Regions from separate parts of the Nitratireductor sp. WH36-1 genome, predicted to be linked through region 1. Evidence: predicted binding sites of a transcription regulator. Region 1 holds the regulator's gene; the other holds the start of a gene.
The links. The regulator PhoB, encoded in region 1, activates phosphate uptake and scavenging genes when phosphate is short. The targets are predictions, from matches to a motif close to TGTCATNNANCTGTCAT.

Region 1 (8,570 bases):
GAAAACCGCAAGCTGGTTCGCGAAGTGGGCGGGCTCATCTCCAATGGCGTGCGCACGCAGCTGCGCGACATGGTGGTGTCCGATCCCGCGATCATCGGCACGACACGGAATGTGTGGGTGCTGGCGAGCGGCGATGTCGATTCCGCCGTGAAGGGGCAGGTCAATCTCGAGGTGGACGAAAGCCGCCGCAAGGTTTCCGACCAGCAGCTCACATGGATCCGCACGATGGAAGCGGACGGGGTTCTGGAGCAGCGCTTCAACACCGGTCTCTTCATCCGTGGCGCATCAAGCCGTCCTGAAACGGCCGGCATGGGCGTGGCCATCGTCGGTTCGCTCTACATGATGATGATCGTGCTGCTTCTGGCGCTGCCCATTGGCGTTGCCGCTTCGATCTATCTTGAAGAGTTCGCACCGCAGAACAAGCTGACCGATCTTATCGAGGTCAACATCAACAATCTGGCGGCCGTGCCGTCCATCGTCTTCGGTCTTCTGGGCCTGGCCGTGTTCATCAACTTCATGCATCTGCCGCGCTCCGCCTCTCTGGTGGGCGGCCTCGTGCTGACGCTGATGACCCTGCCGACGATCATCATCGCAACGCGCGCAGCGCTGCGGGCCGTGCCACCCTCCATCCGTGCGGCAGCTCTCGGCCTCGGCGCTTCGCGCACCCAGACGGTGTTTCACCATGTGCTGCCGCTGGCCGCGCCCGGCATTCTCACGGGCACGATCATCGGTCTGGCGCAGGCGCTTGGCGAAACCGCACCGCTGCTTCTGATCGGCATGGTGGCCTTCGTGGCTGATTACCCGACCACGCCGCTCGATCCCGCTACGGCGCTGCCGGTTCAGATCTACATGTGGGCGAACGAGGCCGAACGCGCGTTTGTCGAGCGCACCTCGGGCGCTATCATGGTGTTGTTGCTGTTCCTCGCCGTGATGAACATTACCGCCATTATTCTGCGGCGGCGCGTCGAGCGTCGCTGGTAACGGAGTGGAAGGACATGAACATGCTCACTGATGCTGCTGTTGAAGAAGCACTGGATGCGAGCCAGAACTCGGACACCCTCAAGATGCGCGGTGAAGACGTCTGCGTCTTCTACGGCGAGAAACAGGCGCTGTTCGGCGTCAATCTCGACGTGCGCGAAAACCAGGTGACCGCGCTGATCGGCCCCTCGGGCTGTGGCAAATCCACGTTCCTGCGCTGCCTGAACCGCATGAACGACACGATCGACATTGCCCGGATCACCGGCAAGATCACGCTCGATGGCGAGGATATCTACGATCCCCGCATCGATGTGGTGGAGCTGCGCGCCCGGGTCGGCATGGTCTTCCAGAAGCCCAATCCGTTCCCCAAGTCGATCTACGAGAACATCGCCTACGGTCCGCGCATTCACGGTCTGGCGACGAAGAAGTCGGAATTCGACGAGGTCGTGGAAGCGAGCCTCCAGAAGGCTGGCCTCTTCAATGAGGTGAAGGACCGCCTGCATGAGCCCGGCACCGGTCTTTCCGGTGGTCAACAGCAGCGCTTATGCATCGCGCGCGCCATTGCCGTGTCGCCGGAAGTGATCCTGATGGACGAGCCCTGCTCGGCGCTTGATCCCATCGCCACCGCCAAGGTGGAAGAGCTGATTGACGAGCTGCGCGAGAACTACACGATCGTGATCGTCACGCACTCCATGCAGCAGGCGGCCCGCGTCTCGCAGCGCACGGCCATGTTCCACCTCGGCAATCTGGTCGAGGAAGGCCCGACGGACAAGATGTTCACCAATCCGGATGACAAGCGCACCCAGGATTACATCACCGGACGCTTCGGCTGACGGCGCGGCAAACGCACAGATAAGGAACCAGACCATGGGCGAGCACACAGTCAGCTCCTTCGATGAGGAACTCGGTGAAATCGACCGCCTCATCCGCGACATGGGCGATCTCTCCGGCGAGATGACGCGCGCTTCCACCAGGGCGCTACTGCACTCCGATACGGCGCTTGCACAGCGCATCATCTCCGATGACACGATCATGGACGCCAAGCAGCGCGACCTTGATGAGCGCGCCATCACGCTCATCGCAAAGCGCCAGCCGATGGCGCAGGATCTGCGCAGCGTCGTGGGCGCCATCCGCATGGCGGCTGATCTCGAGCGCATCGGCGATCTGGCCAAGAACATTGCCAAGCGCGTCGGCGCCGTGGGCGAAAGCGCCACGCCGCGCACGCTTGCGCATTCCATCGACGCGATGGCCGGCCTCGTGCTGAAACAGGTCAATTCGGTGGTCGAGCACTATGTGGCGCGCAATGCCGAGGCGTTAATCCGGCTGCGCGACGAGGATGAGGAAATCGACATTCAGTACACGTCGGTTTTCCGCGAACTCCTCACCTACATGATGGAAGACCCGCGCAACATCACGGCCTGCACGCACCTCCTGTTCTGTGCGAAAAATCTTGAGCGTATCGGCGACCATGTGACCAATATCGCCGAAAATGCCTATTATGTGGTGACGGGGTCCCAGCTTCCGGTCCAGCGGCCGAAGCTTGACGAAACACAGATGACGGTCGAATCCGATGTCTAACCGGCCGTAGACTGCCCGAGGAGAATGCCTGCCATGATTGCCCCCAAGGTCATGGTCGTTGAAGACGACGAACCGCTTTGCGTCTTGCTCAAGTACAATCTGGAAGCCGAAGGCTATCAGGTCGAGATGATCTCTCGCGGCGATGAAGCCGAAGTGCGCCTGCAGGAAAACGTACCCGATCTGCTCGTTCTGGACTGGATGGTTCCGGCCGTTTCCGGCATCGAGCTGTGCCGCCGGCTGCGCATGCGCCCCGAAACGGAGCGCCTGCCGATCATCATGCTCACCGCCCGTGGCGAGGAAAGCGACCGCGTGCGCGGCCTTTCAACCGGCGCGGACGACTATCTGGTGAAGCCTTTCTCGACGCCGGAATTCGTGGCGCGTGTTCGCGCGCTTCTGCGGCGCGCGAAGCCGGAAGTGCTCTCGACGGTTCTTTCGGTCGGGGACATCGTGCTCGACCGTGAATCGCACCGTGTCTATCGCCGCAAGAACGAGATCCGTCTCGGACCGACAGAGTTCCGCCTTCTGGAATTCATGATGCAGCATCCCGGCCGCGTCTTCTCGCGAAGCCAGCTGCTCGACAATGTCTGGGGCGAGACGATCTATATCGACGAGCGCACCGTGGACGTGCATGTGGGGCGTTTGCGCAAGGCCGTGAACCACGGGCGTCTGCCCGATGTGATCCGCACCATTCGCGGCGCGGGCTATGCGATCCGCGAAGCCTGACAAACGCGATACAGCCATTAAAAAAAGCCCCGGTTCGACCGGGGCTTTTTCGTTGAAGCTCTTCGCCGTTATTTCGTGGCCCGTTATTTCGTGGCGGCGTGTCCGGGGCGGGCATGCTCGTTCTGCGCCACGGCAAAGCTCGTCACCGGCTCGATGGAAGCGGTCAGCTCGCCATTGCTGGTGATGTCCCACTCCAGGATCGCATCGTCATAGACGAGTGCGGGATCCACATAGACGCAGGTGGCGAGAACCTGCGGCGCTTCGGTTTCCAGCTCGCGCATTGCAACCGGCTTCTCCGCCTCGCACTCCTCAAACGTCTCGTAGACCGGGGTGGGGGCGGGCAGTTCCTGGCATTCGCGCGTGTCGCCGGCCCCCACATTGCCTGAGCAGCCGACAATCAAAAGAAGTGCAGCGATGTGTTCCATGGCTTTCTCCTTTCATTGTCTTCACGAAACGGAAGCCATGGATGGTCCGGTTCGCTTATGCCGCATTCGTTTATGTGTGCGTCGCCGTTTAGCGACCGCGTTTCAGAAGGCCCATGATCAGCGAGATCGCGAGCAGGGCGAGGAAGATGTAGAAGAGGATCTGCGCAATGCCTGCCGAAGCGCCGGCAATTCCGCCGAAACCGAGTGCGCCGGCGATGATCGCGACGACAAGGAATATCAGGGCCCAGTATAGCATTCTGTCTCTCCGTTTAGTTATGCCGGTTAAACGTCTGGCATTCGGATTTGGTTCCGCCGGAGAGATTTTGGGCAAAAGAAAAGCCGCCCGGAGGCGGCTTTTTTGAGAAACGCGTGAAGAAGCGGGGGCCTGTCAGGCCGCCGCGTGCGCCTGCTGATCGAAGAAGAGCGCCTGGCTGATGAGCGCCTTGACCATTTCCGGGCTGAACGGCTTGGTCACAAGGAAGGTCGGTTCCGGGCGCTCGCCCGTCAGAAGCCGCTCGGGGAAGGCGGTGATGAAGATGACCGGCACGGTGGCCGCGTCGAGGATCTCGTTCACCGCATCAAGGCCTGAACTGCCATCGGCAAGCTGAATGTCGGCCAGCACCATTTTCGGCTGCGTCTTGGCAAACATTTCGACCGCCTGCTTGTGGGTGCGGGCCGTGCCGACCACGCGATGCCCGAGGCTTTCGACCATCTCCTCGATGTCCATGGCGATCAGGGGCTCGTCCTCGATGATGAGGATGTCTGTCGCCACCTGACGGGAAATCTCCTCGCTGGCTTCGCGCAGCATCGTGTTGATGCCTTTCATATCCGTCTCGAGAATTTCCGCAGCCTCTTCCGGCCGGAAATTCTCTACGGCCACCAGCAGGAAGGCCTGACGCGGACGGGGCGCGAGCGAAGAAAGGTTGCTCATGGCCCGCTTTTCCCATGCCGAGCTCGGCGTGCCTTCGGGGACCGGAACGTCCAGCGTTTCAAACAGCGATGTGAAGAGCCTGAAGAGGGCGATCTTGTCGGTCGATGCCTCGGGAAAGATGCTCGTATCGGCGATCAACGCTTCAAGCGTCGCAGCCACCAGTGCGTCACCGCTGGACTGGGAGCCGGAAACGGCCCGGGAAAAGCGCCGCAGGTAAGGAAGGTGCGGAGCGATACGCGCTGACAGGGTCATGGATTTCAAGTCTCCCTCAAGACATGGCAATGAGAATTAGTGCATTTGTGACGGGTGAAACGCCCCATATGCGAAAATGTTCCCGTCGGAGGGAACGAATTCCGCTCAATGGCGTTTGAAAGCAGACGAGACAGTTGTGGCCCGGGCGATGCGGACGGTTTCGGGTCATTGGGAGACCAGATTTGATGGAAAAAGACAGGGCATGAATTACGGCAAACCAAACACCCGAGGAAGCTTGACCCGGCGCGGCAAGGATGAAGACCCGCTCGGCGCAAACTCAGAGATCGGACGCAAGCTCAGGCAATATTACGACGACCTGGTAACGGAAGATATTCCGGATCGGTTCAGCGACCTTCTCAATCAGCTTGAGCAGAAAAGCGGCGCTGAAACGGCCGGAAACAAGGACTGATATATATGAGTGTTTATCCGGGCTTTCGTGACGATCTACTGGCCGCTGTGCCAAGCCTGCGCGCCTTCGCCGTTTCGCTTTCAAAAAGTGCGGACCGGGCGGACGATCTCGTGCAGGAATCGCTGGTCAAGGCGTGGGACAAACAGAACAGCTATCAGCCGGGCACCAATCTGAAAGCCTGGCTCTTCACCATCCTTCGCAACGAGTTCTACTCGCAGATGCGCAAGCGCAAGCGCGAGGTCGAAGATGCGGACGGTGCGATCACCGGACGTCTGTCGGTGCACCCGGCGCAGGAGGGTTCGGTCGATCTGAAGGACTTCCGGCGCGCTCTCGAGCAATTGCCCGAAGACCAGCGTGAAGCGATCATCCTGATCGGCGCGTCCGGCTTTTCCTATGAGGAAGCGGCGGAGATCTGCGATTGCGCGGTCGGCACGATCAAGAGCCGCGTGAGCCGCGCCAGAACGCGCCTGCAGGAAATCCTCGAGATTTCAGGTGAGGGCGATTTCGGGCCGGACGCCATCTCGACCCAGATCACCAATACGGCCTTCATCGCCTAGGTCCTGAGCCAGGATTGCCGTGCGTCCCTTGGGGCGCACATAGGGCAATCGGGTCTGACCGCTCTCAGTCCTTCCCGGCGCTTGAGCCGACAATCGCCTGGGACAGCGCGTCGATAAGGTCGCTGTCCCTGTAGGGCTTTTCAACGATCCTGATACCACCGAACGCCTCGAACACCTGGTGGCTTGAGGCGTAGCCGGTGGCGAAGATGAAGGGGATGCGCCGCGCCTGAAGCAGGCGGGCGAACTCGTCTGTCCAGTTGTCGGACAGCTTGATGTCGAGGATCGCTGTCGAAATTCCCCGGCTTTCCAGAACGTCGGGTCCCAGATCATCGAAGGTGCCGACAGTGAACACGTCCGTTGCGCCGTGCTCCTTGCACAGTTCTTCGATGCTCATGGCGATCATGGCTTCGTCTTCGACGAGCAGGACGCGGGCGCCCTCCAGAGGTTTCTTCAAGCAGACATCCTTCCGACGCCAGAGAATTCGTTCCTCTTTGCCATCTCATTACCCGTGTAGATTGTCATTAAAAAAAGACGTGTCTGTACGATTTGCGGGAACCGCTCGCACTGGATGCGGCTTTCCTATTCAGCAATGAACCGGGGGCCAGTCAGTGACAAAAGAACAGGAATTCACCCACAAGAGTCTGCCCTGCCAGCAATGTCCCTTGAGAAAGCGCGAGGTCTTTCGCGATTTCGAGGGGGATGAACTGGAGTTCGTCGGTCGTTTCAAGAAGGGCGATCTGGCAGTGAAGAAGGGGGCGACCGTTTTAGTGGAAGGCGCGCACAATCCGCATCTCTATACGGTACTTTCCGGCTGGGGCTTTCGCTACAAGCTCCTGGAAGACGGACGTCGCCAGATCGTCAATTATGTGATGCCGGGCGATCTCGTAGGGCTGCAGGGCAGTCTGATGGGCGAGATGAAGCACTCGGTCGAGGCGCTCTCGCAGATGTCCTTATGCGTGTTCGAGAAGGCCGAGCTGTTTTCGCTCTACAAGAAGTTTCCCGAACTCGCCTACGACATCACCTGGATCGCTTCGCGTGAGGAATGCATGCTCGACGACCATCTCCTGACTGTTGGCCGGCGAACGGCGCTGGAGAAAGTCGCCTATCTGCTTGTCTTCATTCTGGACCGCGCGCGGCAAAGCGGGCTCTCGAGGAACGGGACGCTTGCCCTGACCCAGCAGCACGTGGCCGACACGCTGGGCATTTCTCTTGTGCACACCAACAAGACGATCGCCCGCCTTGCCAGCCGCAATCACCTGAAATGGGAGGATGGCGGCTGCAAGATCCTCAATCAGGAGGCCTTGGCCGAACTGGCGGGCTGGACTCCCGGCTCAGGGGGGAAGCGGCCTTTTCTATAGGCGTTGGCGGTATCGCCTTCGCCCTGTGGCGATGGGCCTTGGCGGGTGTCGGCGGTTCGATGCCGGGGATGATGTTGCCGGCCATGGCGTAAATCGTCAGGAGCACGGGAATGGCGATGAAGCCTCCGATCGGCCCCCACATCCACAGCCAGAATGCGATCGACAGAAACACGATGAACGGGTTGAGCGTCATGCGCCGGCCAATGACGGTCGGCGTCACGAACTGGGCTTCCGTCGCGTTGACGGCCAGATAGATGAGCGGCGGCAGGAAACTTGCCGTCAGCGTGTCGAAGGTCGCAAGGCCGACGCCCAGCAGAATGATGGCCATCACTGCCGGGCCGATATAGATCACGAAGTTGAGCAGGGTCGCCATTGCGCCCCAGAGCGCGGGGGAGGGAACGCCCAGAAGCCACATCGCCACGGTGACGGCGACGCCCAGCCCGATATTGATGATGGTGATCGACAGGAGATAGTCGGACACCGCATTCTCCACGTCGCGGAAGATGTGCGCCACGCGCCAGCGCAGACGCCGGCCAAAGCACAGGCGCAGGATCGTCGCGCGGGTTTCATGGCGCGTCGCCACGAAAAAATAGAGGCTGGCGAAGAAGATGAGCAGCTGCGCCAGAAGCGATGGCGCAAGCACCGCAACGCTTTCGACCGTGGAGCCTTCTTCCACCGACACCGTCACGCTGGAACCGCCGGTGACTGAACGGATCTGCTCCTGCAGCCCCTTGATCGTGTCGAGCGGTTGCCGGAGGCTGGAGAGCTGAAGCTGCAACTGGCTCCAGATCTGCGGCAGCCGGTCGGCCCATGCGGTCAGGGGGGTGGCGATGGCGACGAGAAAGCCCCCCACCAGCGTAATGAAGATCAGCACCACCGCGACAGCCGAAATCGAAGGCCAGACGCCCATGCGCTCAAGCCGCGTTGCGATGGGGCCGAGCATCAGGCCGATGAAGATGGCAAGGGTCATGGGAGCAAGCAGAAAGCGCCCGTAATGCAGCATCACGACAAAGGCGATGAGCCCCAGAAGGATGACCGAAGTCTGCGCGCTCGCGGTGAGTGCGGTTTCCAGTGTCATGATGTGGGAGCGTTTGCCCCCCGGGCTGCTTTGTGATTGATCCATGCAACTTTTCCAGAAATGTTTCATTAGAAAATAGACCGCCGGGTAATTGGTTCCGTGCTAAATGGAACTTCACATATTGTTTGGCGTTGGCTTGGAACTGAAACATTGGAGAATGCTGAGATGGCAACCACGGCAGCGAAATCCGCACGCACCGAGAAAAACGACGAAGTGACCACCGGCGATCTGGAAAAGGACATCCAGCAGCTGCGCTCCGACATGGCTCAACTGATTAGCCA
Region 2 (8,570 bases), 760 kb from region 1:
GGCCAGCACGTCGCGGGCGGCGGTCACGATCACGGCGACCACATTGCCATAGCGCTCACGCAGGAGCGGAATGACGGCGCGCGACACGTTGGCCACGGCCACATGCCCGTCGCGCACAATGTCATCCACGCTTGCCGGCAGGCCGTATTTCAGTCCGTTCGCTTCCCAGCTCACGGCGAATGCGCCCTTTGCCTCGGCTTCATCGAAATCGGCGCGCGTCAGGCAGTCATGGGCCTCGCCGGCGCCGTCCATCTCACGGGTGATGACACGGCGCACAAAGGTCACGTCGCTGTCCTGCGGCCCGAGCCGCTGGCGCGCATAGTCCATCACAGAGTCCTTGCCGGCCCCCGAAGGACCGGCGACGGCGATGAATACGCCATGGCGGATCGGGACGTCCTGCTCGTCGATGACACGCTCCAGCGTGGCCGATGCCCTCATGCCACCCGCGCCCCCTCACGCCAGACCGAACGCACGATCGGAACATGCTCGTCCACCCGCACGCGGATGACGTCGCCGCGGCGGCCCTGTTCGAGGATGCCACGGTCGTCGAGACCCACGGCTTCCGCCGGGTTCTTTGAAACCATGGCAACGGCCTGCGGCAGCGAGATGTGGTCCACGGTCTCGCCCAGCGCGAAAGCGGCCTGAACGAGGCTGAAGGGAATGTAGTCGGAAGACAGGATGTCGAGCGTGTTGCCCTCGGCCAGGCTGCGGGCGGAGACATTGCCGGAGTGCGAGCCGCCGCGCACCACGTTGGGCGCGCCCATCAGCACCTGCATGCCGGCGTCGCGCGAGGCGGTTGCCGCTTCCTGTGTGGTCGGGAACTCGGCCACGCGCACGCCCTGCGTCGCCGCCTCGTCCACATGCTCCATCGTGGCGTCGTCATGGCTCGCCAGAATGATGCCCTGCTCGCGGCAGATGTCGGAGATGGCGTTGCGGTGACGGCTGGAATAGGTTTGCGACTGCGCAACGCGCTTTTCGCAGAACTGGCGGAAATCCTCTTCCGTCATGCCCGTCTTGTTCATGTAGTAGACTTTGTAGGTGTCGATGCTCGTGAACTGACGCTGGCCCGGCGAATGGTCCATCAGCGAGGCGAGTTTCACGCGGCTGTCGTTCTTGAAGAGCTCGAACCCTTCCAGGCAATCGGGTGCGGAAACCTCACAGCGCAGATGCAGGAAGTGATCGGCGCGCAGGCGGCCGGCCTCCACGCTGTTCTCGATGGCGTTGCCCAGTTCGCGCATTTCTTCCGCGCCGAGATTGCTGTCCTCGTCGAGGCCGATGCGCAGCGCGTCAAACACGGTGGTGATGCCCGAAGCGGCGATCTGCGCATCATGCGCCAGCACCGATGCGATGGGGTTCCAGCGCACTTTCGGGCGCGGGGCGTAGTGGCGTTCCAGATGGTCGGTGTGCAGCTCGACAAGGCCCGGCAGCAGGTAGTCGCCTTCCATGTCCTCGCCGATGGATGCATTGCCGGCGGCAATGTCGACGATGCGCCCGTCGCGGATCACCACGCTGCCTTCGATGACCTCATCGGGCAGCACGATGCGGGCGTTTCTTAAAACCAGTTCTTGCGTCATTATCAGGCGGTCTTTCTTGTCTTGTTCCAGCCGAGCGCGTGGGAGTATCTCACCTGAAAAGGTGCGCCCGGCTCAGGCTCGATGAACAGCGCCAGCGAGCCGATTTCCAATGGTTCCGACAAAAGCGGCCCGAAGAAGGCGTCTATGGCGCGCTCCATGCGGACAGCTTCTGCCTGCGGCACGCGGCCGGTCAGCGTCATGTGGAAGCGGAATGCTTCAAACACGTGGGGGTAGCCCCATTTGTAGAGGTTCTTGAGCTGGCTGGGCGACAGGCCCTCGGGGTTGCGGCGCTCCAGCTCTTCCTGGGTCAGCGGTGCGCGGAAGGGCTCGAACGCCTCCACGATGTTGCCGGCCAGCGCATCCAGCCGTGGGGAGCGGTCCTCGGGCACCAGCGCAAAGAAACCGTCGAGACGACGCACAACCGCACGCGGAATGATCACGGGCTCCGTGCGCTCGCAGAAGTCCGCCAGCGCGGCGATCAGGCTCTGTTCGCTCTGACCTTCCGCCAGATGGAACGGGGCCTTCAGCGTTGCATGGAAGCCGTAGCGGCGCGCGGCTGCGGTGTGAAAGGAAATCTCCGCAGCAGAGAAGGGGCCTGCCTCCACGGGCGCGATGGACCGGCCCGTAAAGGCGTCCCGGCCGAGCCAGCGTGCGGCGGCCCGCGTCAGCGGGTCGTCTTTTTCGGGTGTGAAGTAGATTGCGTAGCGCATGAGCATATCCTCGCCGAAAGCGATGCAATAGGCGATTTGTGTGACAGGTTAACGAATCCCTCAAAAGGACCGCGAAGGCTAGCAGCCAATTTCCCCTGCGTCATCCTCTTCACGGCTGCCTGCCGATCAGACGCTGACGCAGAAGGTTGGAGATGTTGTCGAAGACGAATACGACAAGCAGGATCAGGATGACCATGTAGGCCACGTTTTCCCAGTCCTGATTGGTGCGCATCGCTTCCCAGAGCTTGAGGCCGATGCCGCCGGCGCCAACGGCGCCGATGATGGTGGCGGAGCGGGTGTTGGACTCCCAGAAATAGAGCGCCTGGCTCAAAAAGACCGGCAGAACCTGCGGCACCACGCCATAGCGCTGGACCGAGGCAGGGGCCGCGCCGACGGAGCGCACACCCTCACGCTGCTTGTCGTCGATGTTCTCCAGCGCTTCCGAGTAGAGCTTGCCGAACGTGCCGGTGTCGGTGAAGAAGATCGCCGAGATACCGGCCAGCGGTCCCGGCCCGAAGGCGCGGGTGAAGAACAGCGCCCAGATCAGCATGTCCACCGAGCGCAGGAAGTCGAAGAAGCGCTTGAGCACCTGATTGACGACCTGGTTGGGCATGATGTTGCGGGCTGCGGCAAAGGCCAGCGGGAAGGCCAGCATCGACGCCAGCACCGTGCCGGCGAAGGCCATGACGATGGTCTGCAACAGCTTCAGCCACACATCGCCATGCTGCCAGTCGGCATTGTTGACGAAATTGTTCCAGGCGAGCGACAGGTTGGAGCGGTCCGCCTCGATGCGGTCGCCGAGGAAGATCGTTCCCAGAACCTCGCCGGCCGACATGTCCCAATAGGGCGAGCGGGTGTCGAAGAAGAAGTTCTCCCAGCCGATGAAACGGCGGCGCACTTTCACTTCGTCATCCTCGATCTCGGCGCGTCCGGCAAATCCGAAGCGTACGATCACCTTCGCGCCCGGCGCGCGCTGACTTGCCCACTCGGGCAGCGGTCCGCGTGCATTGACGCTGACGCGCTCCTCAATGTCGAGTTCCAGCGTTTCGCCCCTGTGGGTCACGGTCACGAAGCCCGGCTGAACGCGGATATGCGTGTCGCCGCCGAAGGAGATGTCGGCGCTGACCACGGCTTCCTCACGCGTCGTCGCGGGAGCCTGCGGCGCAGCTTCCGCCTCGGTCGCGGGGCTTTCCTCCGTGGCGGAAGAGGGGGCCATAGCGCCCAGAAAACCACCGTCTTCCTTCTTGGCCGGTTCGGCGTCGAGCGAGCCGAGGAAACCGGCTCCGCTGGTCGCGCCGCCCGTGGTGTTGCCCGCCGCAGCGCTTGCCGCCACGCGGCGTTCGACCATGGCGGTCTCGGTCGTCAGCCATTCCGGCCTTGGGTCGCTGCCGAGCGGCGAGAAGCGCGGAAAGGAAACATCCAGCGCATCGCCGTCATATTCGATGTCCGGGCGGATTTCATAGGAAACCCAGTCGGCCAGATAGCTGCCCGCAATGTCCCAGTTGCCGTTGGAGATGACCTGTCCGATGGCGAAGAACCACCAGGCGAAGACCATGTAGAGGGCGATGGCGGTGATGATGATCACGCCGCGCAGGCGCTCCATCAGCGGACGGTGAAACACATCCGCGTGGCGCGCGGCGATGGCGTTGGCTTCGATCTCGGTCATGATCAGCCTCCCCGGCCGAATTCGAATGCCTGCTTGCCGACAATGCGGCCGCGCAGCCAGGCCGAAAGCTGGTCGACCGCGACGATGGTGCAGAACAGAAGAAGGATGATGGCGAGCGTCTTGGCTTCATGCGTGCGGCTGATCGAGAGGCGCAGCGCCTCGCCGATGCCGCCGCCGCCGACCGCGCCGATGATGGTGGAGGCGCGCACGTTGATTTCCAGACGCAGCAGCGCGTAGCTCAGGAAGTTGGGCATGACCTGCGGCACGATGGAGAACCAGACGCGCTCCACCCAGTTCGCACCGGCGGCGCGCAGGCCTTCCTCGGCCTTCATGTCGGCGTTCTCGACCACTTCGAAGAACATCTTGCCAAGCGCGCCGACCGTGTGGATCGACACCGCGATGATGGCGGGCACTGCCCCGATGGTCAGCACGGCCAGAAAGAAGCCGGCGATCACGATCTCGGGGAAGGCGCGCAGCACTTCCATGAAACGGCGCACGAAGAAGCGCAGCCAGCGCCGCGTCGTCAGGTTCGATGCGGCCAGGAAGCACAGAACGAAGCCAAGGCCGAAGCCGATCAGCGTGGAAACCAGCGCAATGTTGATGGTCTCCAGCATCTTGTAGAAATATTCGGGCAGATAGAGCGTCTCGGTGAGATAGATCCGCCCGTCGGGATAATTGTATTTCAGGCTGCCATCGTCATAGGGCGAGGGCAGGTCGAACAGGGCGCGCCAGATTTCCCAGCCATCGCGCGGCATCATCTGTCCCACGAAATCGAACAGATAGGGCAGTCGGTCGAAGAACTTGCCGGCGTTCGATTCATTGGCAAACCAGAGCGAACCGCTCATGGCGAGAACCATGAACACGATGCCGCCAATGGTGTAGAGACGACGGCGTTCGGCCAGTTCGCGCCAGTGGCGCTCCACGGCCTGGCCGGCTTCGGAAAGAAGCGGGGAATGGGTCGTTGCTGTCATGTTTGGCACGCCTGTGCGACAACGCCGCCGGCACAGGCCGGCGGCGCGTCAGATTGCGGGAAAGGGATCAGGAACCGATCTTGGAGCGACGGGCGTCGATGATCGGCTCGTAGAATGCCGGCGTCACTTCGGTGTAGCCCTTGTAGTCGCCGCCCTGGATGGCTGCGAAGCACTCCGGATCGGCTTCCGGCATTTCCATCATGAAGGTCTTGAACTTGTTCTTCATGTCGGCGTCCATGGAGGTGCGAACCACGAGCGGACCGTTCGGGATCAGCGGGGACTTCCAGAGCTCAACCAGATCGTCCATGTCGAGAATGCCCTTCTCGACCATCTTGTGCAGGTTGCCGGAGGTGTAGCCGTCGGAGAACTCGCCAACGCCCGATGCCCAGGTCGTGCCGGCGTCGAACGTGCCCTTCACGACTTCAAGAACCAGGTTCTCGTGGCCGCCGCCGAAGCCGGTCTCGCCAAAGAACTCTTCAACCGAAGCGTTGACTGCCTTGGGCAGCGTGACAGCAGGAACGAGGTAGCCGGAGGTGGAGTCCGGATCGGCGAAGCCGAGCTTCTTGCCCTTCATGTCTTCCAGCGTTGCGATGCCGGAATCCTTGCGGGCCACCATGATCGAGTGATAGCCGGTCGAACCGTCGGTCTGCACCGTGGTGAGGATCGGCTCAACGGCCTCCGGATCTTCCAGATAGACCTTTGCATAGCCCGAGGCGCCGAGCTCGGCATAGTCGAGCGTGCCGCCGAGCAGGCCCTGGATCACGCCGTCATAGTCGGCAGCCGGGAACAGGGCGACCTTCTCGACGCCCAGAACCTCGGGGAGCTTGTCGACGATGCAGGAGAAATTGCGCAGGCGGTCGGCTTCGTTTTCGCCGCCGAGAATGCCGATGCGGAACTCTTTCAGATCTTCGGCCTGTGCGCCGCCAACCATAATCGCGGTGAGCGCAACGGCGCCCATAAGAGCTTTCTTGAACATGATGTCTCTCCATTTGGGTGCCGGCCTTGCCGGCGGGGTTTCAAGCAGGTGGAGCCCGTTACGCGGGCGAGACGATCCCGTGGATCAGACGGCGGCGAGCGCCGGTTGAGCCTGACCGGTCGATTTCCTTGCCGGCTGCGGAGCCGGAACATTGATGCTGGTGGAGGTGATGGCTTCGGAAAGTTCCGCGCCTTCCTCGCCGCCATAAATGGTGCGCACCGCTTCGCTGGTCAGCGCCTCGGGCGGGCCGTCGAAAACCACCGCGCCCTTGGCCATGCCGACGATGCGGTTGCAATAGGCGCGCGCCGTGTCGAGCGTGTGCAGATTGGTGATGACGGTGATGCCTTCGCGGGCGTTGATGTCGGCGAGTGAATCCATCACCACTTTGGCGTTGAGCGGATCGAGCGAAGCGATCGGCTCGTCTGCGAGGATCACCTTCGGCTCCTGCATGAGCGCACGGGCAATCGCCACACGCTGCTGCTGACCACCGGAAAGCGTGCCGGCGCGCTGCAGCGCCGTCTGGGCGATGTCGAGGCGCTCAAGCGCTGCAATCGCCTGAATGCGCTCTTCCCGCGTGAACATGTTGAGCAGGTTGAGCACCGTGGAGCGGTGGTTGAGCCTGCCAAGCAGAACATTGGTGAGCACGTCGAGGCGCGGCACCAGGTTGAACTGCTGGAAGATCATCGCGCAGTCGCGCTGCCAGCGACGCAGTTCCGCGCCTTTCAGCGCCGAGACTTCCTTGCCCTGAAAGAAGATCGACCCTTCGGACGGATCGATCAGGCGGTTGATCATGCGCAGAAGCGTCGATTTGCCAGCGCCTGAGCGACCGATGACACCGACCATCTGGCCCTGTTCGATTTTCAGTTCCACGTCGCGCACGGCCGTGTTTGGCCCGAAACGACGGGTGACCTGACGAATTTCAAGCATGTGCTCTTCCCGTTAAGCGCCTTGTTGCGGCTCTTCCGTGGGCTTGTCGCCCTTGTTGGTCATTCGCCTAACGGGCGCGGATGAAACCTGCATGTCGATGAGATGACGGTTTTCTGACAGCGCACAGCAGCGATTGAAGCGCCGGAGCCGCCCTGGGGCGATGGCCGCTCATGCGGTCGGCGTGCATCTGGATGCGCGCACGGGCGCTTTGTGATAGAGACACGGCCGCTTCAAAAAGAGATGAGAGAGTATATGACCCAGAAGAACGAGGGTTCCTGCCAGTGCGGGGCAGTCAAATTTCAGATTTCCGGCCCGTTCGAGAGCTTCTTTCTTTGTCACTGCTCCCGTTGCCGCAAGGATACCGGGTCGGCGCATGCGGCCAATCTTTTCTCCACCGTGGCGAAGATCACCTGGCTGTCGGGAGAAGACCGGATCAAGACTTACCGGGTGCCCGAAAGCCGGCATGAAAAAAGCTTCTGCAGCGAATGCGGCTCGGCAGTTCCAGGCATCCAGATGGATGGCGCACTTCTCGTCGTGCCTGCGGGCAGCCTCGACACACCGGTCGACATTCGCCCGAACGCGCATATCTGTCTTTCCAGCCGCGCCAACTGGGATGACGGGCTGGATGAGGTAACCCGGCTGGAGGGCCTGCCGGGTTAAACGCCTTTGCCATTGCCGGTGCGTTCTGGCCGGCGGCGTGTGAGCGGGGCGTTAGCGCCCCAGCCCCATGCGCCCAAGAAGCCCGTCGCGCATGACGAAATGGTGGTAGAGCGCGGCGGCGGTGTGGAATGCCAGAAGCGCGATCAGAAGCCGGCTTCCCAGACCATGCGGCGCGCGCGGCAGATAGGTGGTGAAGTCCGGCAGCGGCGTCGTGGCGCCTGCAAAAAGGGTCGCGCCCGCGCCGGAGAGCGCCAGCATGCCGATGCCGCTGGCTCCCATGCCAAGAATGATCACGTAAAGCAGGCCGTGCACGATATGCGCGGCTCGCGCCTGCCAGCGCGGCGTGCCGGCGGCATCGGCCGGTTTGGCATCGCCCAGCCACCACCAGCCGATCCGCATCAGCGTCAAAAGCACAACGAAGATGCCAAGCGTGGCATGGATGCGCAGAAGCACGAGCCTGTCTGCCGCCTCCATCGCGTCTGCCGCCTGAAAACCGGAGGCCAGAATGCCGACAATGGCCACGGCCGTCGTCCAGTGAATGGCAATCGCAACCGCTCCATAGCGGTCATCAGTGCTTTTCCAGCGCATGGTCCTTCTCCTTGCGGGGATACCGTCGATGCAATATACATAGCATGCAATATAAATGAATAGCAAGCTATATAAATGACTTTCAGGCGTGAACGATCTGCAGGCTATATGACGAACTGGGCGGCGCGGCTTTTCGCGCGCGCCATCGACCGCAATTTGAGGGACATCGGCGTGACCAGCGGCATGCTGCCGGTGTTCTTCGCGCTGGGTGAGGGAGCCTGGCTATCGCAGAAGGCGCTCACGAAAAGCGCCGGCATTGAGCAGCCGACCATGGCGGCAACGCTGTTGCGCATGGAGCGCGATGGTCTGATCGAGAGACGGGCCGACCCGGAAGACCGGCGCAGCCGGCTGATCGGGTTGACCCCGGATGCGATGGAAAAGGCGGTGCGTGTCAGGCAGGCGGTTGGTGCCGTGAACGGCCTTGCGCTCGAAACCCTCACCGATGCGGAGCGCGCGCACTATCTGGCGTTGCTCGAGAAGATCGTCTCGTCGCTACAG

Region 2: the regulator PhoB is predicted to act here: its motif matches at 6,927-6,943, upstream of phnC (phosphonate ABC transporter ATP-binding protein).

The regions. Positions count from the first base shown of each region.
Region 1 is NZ_CM178970.1:586,684-595,253, forward strand. It holds gene pstA (phosphate ABC transporter permease PstA) at 1-981, shown strand, start outside; gene pstB (phosphate ABC transporter ATP-binding protein PstB) at 996-1,811, shown strand; gene phoU (phosphate signaling complex protein PhoU) at 1,846-2,556, shown strand; gene phoB (phosphate regulon transcriptional regulator PhoB) at 2,593-3,279, shown strand; gene AC4PTT_RS02840 (hypothetical protein) at 3,363-3,704, opposite strand; gene AC4PTT_RS02845 (DUF1328 domain-containing protein) at 3,793-3,960, opposite strand; gene AC4PTT_RS02850 (response regulator) at 4,093-4,887, opposite strand; gene AC4PTT_RS02855 (NepR family anti-sigma factor) at 5,090-5,296, shown strand; gene AC4PTT_RS02860 (sigma-70 family RNA polymerase sigma factor) at 5,302-5,853, shown strand; gene AC4PTT_RS02865 (response regulator) at 5,918-6,307, opposite strand; gene AC4PTT_RS02870 (Crp/Fnr family transcriptional regulator) at 6,462-7,211, shown strand; gene AC4PTT_RS02875 (AI-2E family transporter) at 7,141-8,334, opposite strand; gene AC4PTT_RS02880 (ElaB/YgaM/YqjD family protein) at 8,455-8,570, shown strand, end outside.
Region 2 is NZ_CM178970.1:3,849,713-3,858,282, reverse strand. It holds gene phnN (phosphonate metabolism protein/1,5-bisphosphokinase (PRPP-forming) PhnN) at 1-438, opposite strand, end outside; gene AC4PTT_RS18390 (alpha-D-ribose 1-methylphosphonate 5-triphosphate diphosphatase) at 435-1,574, opposite strand; gene AC4PTT_RS18385 (DUF1045 domain-containing protein) at 1,577-2,284, opposite strand; gene phnE (phosphonate ABC transporter, permease protein PhnE) at 2,394-3,950, opposite strand; gene phnE (phosphonate ABC transporter, permease protein PhnE) at 3,953-4,921, opposite strand; gene phnD (phosphonate ABC transporter substrate-binding protein) at 4,989-5,897, opposite strand; gene phnC (phosphonate ABC transporter ATP-binding protein) at 5,982-6,824, opposite strand; gene AC4PTT_RS18360 (GFA family protein) at 7,077-7,484, shown strand; gene AC4PTT_RS18355 (cytochrome b) at 7,536-8,072, opposite strand; gene AC4PTT_RS18350 (MarR family winged helix-turn-helix transcriptional regulator) at 8,181-8,570, shown strand, end outside.